One region of the Streptomyces sp. NBC_00096 genome, then DNA from elsewhere that is predicted to be linked to it. Evidence: predicted binding sites of a transcription regulator. Region 1 holds the regulator's gene; the other holds the start of a gene.

Region 1 (3,406 bases):
GGCGATCCTGCAGCCGGGGTACCGGATCGGCGAGCGTACGATCCGTCCCGCGCGGGTCGCGGTGGCCGAGCCCCAGCCGGGCACGGCGCCGAAGTCCGAGGCGGCGGAGACAGCGTCCCCGTCGGACCCGTCGGACCCGTCGGCCAAGGACGCGGATGCCCCCGACAAGGGCTGACGCTGCAGCGCACTTTGCACGACGGGTAGCACCAGCAGGACGAGAAGTACCGGAAGTACGAGAGGAGGGACACCGGGGATGAGCACGAAGGACTTCGTCGAGAAGGACTACTACAAGGTCCTCGGTGTCCCGAAGGACGCCACCGAGGCCGAGATCAAGAAGGCGTACCGGAAGCTCGCCCGCGAGTTCCACCCGGACGCCAACAAGGGCGACGCCTCGGCCGAGGAGCGCTTCAAGGAGATCTCCGAGGCGAACGACATCCTCGGCGACTCCAAGAAGCGCAAGGAGTACGACGAGGCCCGCGCCCTGTTCGGCAACGGAGGCTTCCGCCCCGGTCCGGGCGGGGGCGGCGGCTCGTTCAACTTCGACCTCGGTGACCTCTTCGGCGGTCAGCAGACCGGTGGCACGGGCGGTGCGGGCGGCGGCTTCGGCGGCGGTCTGGGCGACGTGTTCGGCGGTCTGTTCAACCGCGGCGGCGCCGGCCCGGGTGCGGGGACCCGTACCCAGCCGCGCCGCGGCCAGGACATCGAATCGGAGGTCACCCTCTCTTTCACGGAGGCGGTGGACGGGGCCACGGTCCCGCTCCGGATGTCCTCGCAGGCGCCCTGCAAGGCCTGCTCGGGCACCGGCGACAAGAACGGCACGCCCCGCGTGTGCCCGACCTGCGTCGGCACCGGCCAGGTCTCGCGCGGCAGCGGCGGCGGCTTCTCGCTGACCGATCCCTGCGCGGACTGCAAGGGCCGCGGCCTGATCGCCGAGACCCCCTGTGACATCTGCAAGGGCAGCGGGCGGGCCCGCAGCTCCCGGACCATGCAGGTCCGGATCCCGGCGGGGGTCTCCGACTCCCAGCGGATCCGGCTGCGCGGCAAGGGTGCTCCGGGCGAACGCGGCGGCCCGGCCGGTGACCTGTACGTGGTCGTGCACGTGGACGCGCACCCGGTCTTCGGCCGCAAGGACGACAACCTCACGGTGACCGTTCCGGTGACGTTCGCGGAGGCGGCGCTGGGAGCCGACATCAAGGTCCCGACCCTGAACGGCCCCTCGGTGACGCTGAAGCTGCCGCCGGGCACTCCGGGCGGCCGCACGATGCGGGCCCGTGGCAAGGGGGCGGTCCGCAAGGACGGCACCCGCGGCGACCTGCTGGTGACGGTGGAGGTCGCGGTCCCGACCGAGCTGAACGACAAGGCCCGTGAGGCCCTGGAGCTGTACCGCGAGGCGATGGAGTCCGAGGATCCGCGCTCCGCGCTGTTCGAGTCCGCGAAGGGAGCATGACATGGACGGCCGCCGTAGGAGCCACTACCAGCTCACGGACGAGACCCCGGTCTACGTGATCTCGGTGGCCGCCCAGCTCTCGGGCCTGCATCCGCAGACCCTCCGGCAGTACGACCGCCTCGGCCTGGTCTCCCCGGGCCGTACGGCCGGCCGTGGCCGGCGCTACTCGGCCCGCGACATCGAACTGCTCCGCACGGTGCAGGCGCTGTCCCAGGACGAGGGCATCAACCTGGCCGGCATCAAGCGGATCATCGAACTGGAGAACCAGGTCGCCGCGCTCCAGCAGCGCGTGGCCGAGCTCTCCACGGCGGTCGACGGCGCTGCCGCCGTCCTCCAGCAGCGCGAGGCCCAGGTGCACGCCTCGTACCGGCGCGACCTGGTCCCGTACCAGCAGCCGCAGCCGGGCAGTGCCCTGGTCGTCTGGCGCCCGGCGCCCAAGCGGCCGTTGGACTGAGCGCGACCCGCAGGACGGGACGTGACACGAAGGGCCCCACCCGGTTCACCGCCGGGTGGGGCCCTTCGCGTTCGGCCGCGGACCGGCCGCAGGCCCGCGCGGTACGCCCTGAGGGGCGCGCCCGCACCGGGGGCGGCCCGACGGGACCGGGCGGGGTCCGGCGGGCCCCAGGGGGCCGCCAGGGGCCTGCCCGGCGCCCGTGTTCAGGTATCCGAATCCTCCAGGATTCCCGACTGGGCGATGAGGAAGCCCAGTTGCGCCCGGCTGCCGCTGCCCAGGGCGGAGGCGAGCTTGGCGATGTGCGCGCGGCAGGTCCGTACGTTCATGCCGAGCCGGCGCGCGATGGCCTCGTCCACGTGGCCCTCGATGAGGAGCTGGGCGATGGAGCGCTGCACGCCGGAGATGCCCGCCGGCGTGTGCTCGTAGGTCACCTCGTCGCCCAAGGGCACCGCGCGCCGCCACAGTTGTTCGAACACCTTGATGAGGTAGGCCACGACTCCGGGGTGGCGCAGCTCCAGCGCGACACGCCGGTCGTCGCGGGCCGGGATGAAGGCCACGGTACGGTCGAAGATGATGAGGCGCTCGATCAGTTCTTCGAGCGTGCGGATCTCGACCTTTCCCGTGGAGATACGGTCTGCATAGGCGAGCATGCTCTGGCTGTGCCGCGCGGTGTGCTGGTACAACGTGCGGATGCTGACCCCGCGGTCGATCACATTGGTGCCGCGCTCCAGGGACTGGGACAGGACGAAGGGGGAGCGGCCCCCGCCGGGCTGGATCGTCAGCACCTCGGTGTGGCACTCGGCGGTGGCCAGGTCGAGCGCGGCGTTGATCTGCTCCAGGCCTTCGAGCGCGGTGATGGCGTGGGTGTTCGATGGACTCCGGGCGCTGATGGCCAGGAACGGCTCGAATGCATCGGTGAGGTCCACGGCGCTGCGGCGGCGGTCCTGGATCTCCTGCTCGAGCGGGTGGAGCCGTTGTGCCAGTGCGACGGAGGGGGGAACCGCGCGGAGTTGGTTCGCGTCATCCGGATCAGACCGCAAGAGGCCGAATTCGAGCAGGCAGGGGACGTTACCGACCTCGCTGCGGGCCACGCGGCCGGTGCTCAGCGCCGCCGCGTACAGCCGTGTCCCCTCGGCGCACATGCTGGTGACCGGGTGGGGATGTGTCGGGTTTATGTCGTTGTTGGGCAAATCTCCACCCCCCAGGGTCCTGAACATGTAAGAACATGATGCATCGTCCCTGTGGCACTGACGTGCCTGAATGAGCCATCGTCTGACACGCGGGGGAGAGGATTCCATCAAGTGAGGACGAAGCCGACCATGTATAAGAGAATGCTTCGCTCGGCGCTTGCCGTTGTTTTCTCCGTCGTTGCGGTCTTTGGGGCAATCAGCGCCGCCACTGGGGATACGGGGAGCGCTCAAGCCGCGCCGGGGGCGAGTCCGACTTCGGCACCGTCGGGCAAGATTGACATCGGGTGGGACACCATCCCCGCGCAGGTCTCCTGA
Region 2 (3,406 bases), 1.5 Mb from region 1:
GCGCCCGTCTCGGGATCGGCCAGCGAGGCCTCGACGAACAGCACGTCACCGCCCGCCCCGGTCACGGCGAGACCGGTGGCCACGCCGGGTACGGCGGTGCGCCGCTCCGCCGGGTCCTGCGCGGACTCCGGTACGTGGTGCGGCCGTCCGATGAGGTCCCGCAGGTCTGCGGCGCCGATCCGGTACGGCAGCTCCCGCTCCCCGAGCTCGTGCTGGGAGGCCACCTTGCGCAGCAGCCGGGCGATGGCCCGCTCCAGGGTGCGTACGCCCGCCTCGCGGGTGTACTCCCCCGCCAGCCTGCGCAGCGCGTCCTCCTCCAGGACCACTTCCTCCGCGCCCAGGCCCGCCCGCTCCAGCTGCCGGGGCAGCAGGTGGTCACGGGCGATGACGACCTTCTCGTCCTCGGTGTAGCCGTCGAGGCGCACCAGCTCCATGCGGTCGGCGAGGGCCTCGGGGATGGCCTCCAGGACATTGGCGGTGGCCAGGAACACCACGTCGCTCAGGTCGAGTTCGACCTCCAGGTAGTGGTCCCGGAAGGTGTGGTTCTGGGCCGGGTCCAGGACCTCCAGCAGGGCGGCCGCCGGGTCGCCCCGGAAGTCGGAGCCGACCTTGTCGATCTCGTCGAGCAGGACGACCGGGTTCATGGACCCCGCCTCCTTGATCGCCCGTACGATCCGGCCGGGCAGCGCGCCCACGTACGTACGCCGGTGGCCGCGGATCTCGGCCTCGTCCCGGACTCCGCCGAGGGCCACGCGGACGAACTTGCGTCCCATGGCATGGGCGACGGACTCCCCCAGGGAAGTCTTGCCCACCCCGGGCGGGCCCACGAGCGCCAGCACGGCGCCGCCCCTGCGACCGCCGACGACCCCCATGCCGCGCTCGGAGCGCCGCTTGCGCACGGCGAGGTACTCGGTGATCCGGTCCTTCACGTCACCGAGCCCGGCGTGCTCGGCGTCCAGGACGGCGCGCGCTCCGCGGATGTCGTACTCGTCCTCGGTCCGCTCGTTCCAGGGCAGTTCGAGGACGGTGTCCAGCCAGGTGCGGATCCAGGACCCCTCGGGGGACTGGTCGCTGGAGCGCTCCAGCTTGTCGACTTCCTTGAGCGCGGCTTCCCGTACCTTCTCGGGCAGGTCGGCGGCCTCGACCCGGGCCCGGTAGTCGTCGGACTCCTCCCCGTCCTTCTCTCCGCTGAGCTCGCGCAGCTCCTTGCGGACGGCTTCCAGCTGACGCTTCAGCAGGAACTCGCGCTGCTGCTTGTCGACGCCGTCCTGCACGTCCTTGGCGATGGACTCGGCGACGTCCTGCTCGGCGAGGTGGTCGCTGAGCGCCTTGACCGCGAGCCGCAGCCGCGCGACCGGGTCCGCCGTCTCCAGCAGCTCGACCTTCTGGGCCGTGGTCAGGAAGGGCGAGTACCCGGAGTTGTCGGCGAGGGCGCCCACGCCCTCGATCTGCTGCACCCGGTCCACGACCTGCCAGGCTCCGCGCTTCTTGAGCCAGCTGGTGGCGAGCGCCTTGTACTCCTTGACGAGCTCGGTGACGGCCCCGGGCAGTGGATCGGGGACGGCCTCGTCCACGGTCTCGCCCTCGACCCAGAGCGCGGCCCCGGGCCCGGTCGTCCCGGCCCCGATACGGACCCGCCCGCGCCCCCGGATCAGCGCCCCGGGATCCCCGTCGGACAGCCGTCCCACCTGCTCGACGGTCCCGAGCACGCCGGTCGCGGCGTACGTCCCGTCGATCCGTGGCACGAGCAGCACCTTCGGCTTGCCCCCGGCCGCGGCGGCCTGCGCGGCCTCGACGGCACCCCGCACCTCGGCATCGGACAGGTCCAGCGGAACGACCATCCCGGGCAGCACGACCTCGTCGTCAAGCGGCAGCACAGGCAGGGTGAGCGTTACGGACGTCGAAGCCATGATCTTCCCTCCGGCAGTGAAGTTGAGCTATGCCGACTCAATGCATGTGCGCGCGCCAATGTTCCCCAACGGCCGTTCGCCGGGGGCGAACAGATGGTGAACACCCGATTCCGGTCTGTTCCGGCGGCTGCATCGGGCTAGGCGAACCCGTGACCACGGCCTACGGCCCGGACTCGCCGCTCCCCCGGCTCTCCGCCGACCTGCGCGACCTCGCCGTCCGGGCCCTCGACCGCGTGGTCACCGAGCCCAGCGAACTCCTGGAGCTCTGGGGCGGGACCGACAGCGCCGGCCCGTGGCGGGAGACCGTCGTCCGGCTCCGGAGCTCCCTCCTCGCCCCCGCACCGGCGGACGGCCGCTCCGCCGCGCGCCCCGCCTGAAGGCCCGCTCGGGGGAGGGTTAGTCTCACCGCATGTACGTGGAAGGTGTGGGGGTCACCGCCGTTCGGGAGTGGGTCATCCGGAACGCGAGGGGCAAGAAGTTCGTCTACGAATCCGCCGCCGAGGCCTTCGGGGAGCTCGACGAGTACGGGCCGGGCGCGGAGGTGCTCACGCGGCGGGTGTACCGGGCGATGTTCCGGACGAAGCCGATCGAGGACTGGCAGGTCGTGGAGGCTCCGTAGCGGCTCCGTGGCGGGCCGTCCATCCGGACTTCTCGGACCGCTCGGACCGCTCGGACCGCTCAGACCGCTCAGACCGCTCAGACCGGGAGCGTCGAGATCCGGATGTCCCCCGACGAGGTCCGCACCGCGAGGCGGGCGGTGGCGGACGGGTCGGCGGGGACGGTGACCTCGCGCGCGCCGGAGTCGGTGGAGACGTCGAGCGCGTACGGGGCCTGCGGGACGCTCACCCGGGCATCGCCCGAGGAGGTCTCCACGGCGACCGAGCCCGGAGCCTTCGCGAAGGCCAGGCGGACGTCACCGGAGTCGGAGCGGGCGTCCGCGCCCGGACCGGCCAGGCCCTCGGCCGTGATCGAGCCCGAGGAGGTACGGATCTTCAGCGGGCCGGAGATCCGGTCGGCCCCGACCGCGCCGGAGGAGGTCGCGATGTCGGCCCCGGCCACTCCCGCCACCGTGATGCGGCCGCTGCTGCCGTCGAGCCGGACGGTGGCGGAGGCCGGGACCTCCAGCCGGTAGTCGATGGCGCACCTCCCGGAGCAACTGCCGTTGGTCAGGGTCAGTACACCGCCGGAGACCCGCTGCGCGGGCTCGGGCACGAGGTCGCCCCGGTAGTGGACCGTACGGCGGACGGTGACGCCCGGGCCGGAACCGGCGATGACCTCGATCGACCCGCTGCGGGCGTCCGCCACCTCGACCGCGGTGACGGCTTCGGCCACCGCGGTGTCGGCGCTCGCCGTCTTCTCCGGACCGCCGCGGGTGACGAGCGACCCGACGGCACACCCGGTCAGCAGCAGCCCCGCGGAGAGGGCCAGGGCGGTGTAGGTGGCGGCGGTGGCCGTCGTGCCGCGCGTACGCGTCTTCGTGGTCATGTTCCCGATCG

What was found. Region 1 encodes HspR, which represses chaperone genes until heat shock. Its sites were predicted from a motif close to TTGAGNNNNNNNNNCTCAA; they were not measured.
Region 2: the regulator HspR is predicted to act here: its motif matches at 1,933-1,951, upstream of lon (endopeptidase La).

What each region holds. Positions count from the first base shown of each region.
Region 1 covers NZ_CP108221.1:3,537,763-3,541,168, forward strand. The annotation lists gene grpE (nucleotide exchange factor GrpE) at 1-175, shown strand, start outside; gene dnaJ (molecular chaperone DnaJ) at 254-1,447, shown strand; gene OG904_RS15565 (heat shock protein transcriptional repressor HspR) at 1,449-1,901, shown strand; gene OG904_RS15570 (helix-turn-helix transcriptional regulator) at 2,105-3,118, opposite strand; gene OG904_RS15575 ((2Fe-2S)-binding protein) at 3,406-3,406, shown strand, end outside.
Region 2 covers NZ_CP108221.1:1,999,420-2,002,825, forward strand. The annotation lists gene lon (endopeptidase La) at 1-1,910, opposite strand, end outside; gene OG904_RS08340 (DUF4259 domain-containing protein) at 2,060-2,287, shown strand; gene OG904_RS08345 (hypothetical protein) at 2,320-2,529, shown strand; gene OG904_RS08350 (DUF4097 family beta strand repeat-containing protein) at 2,607-3,395, opposite strand.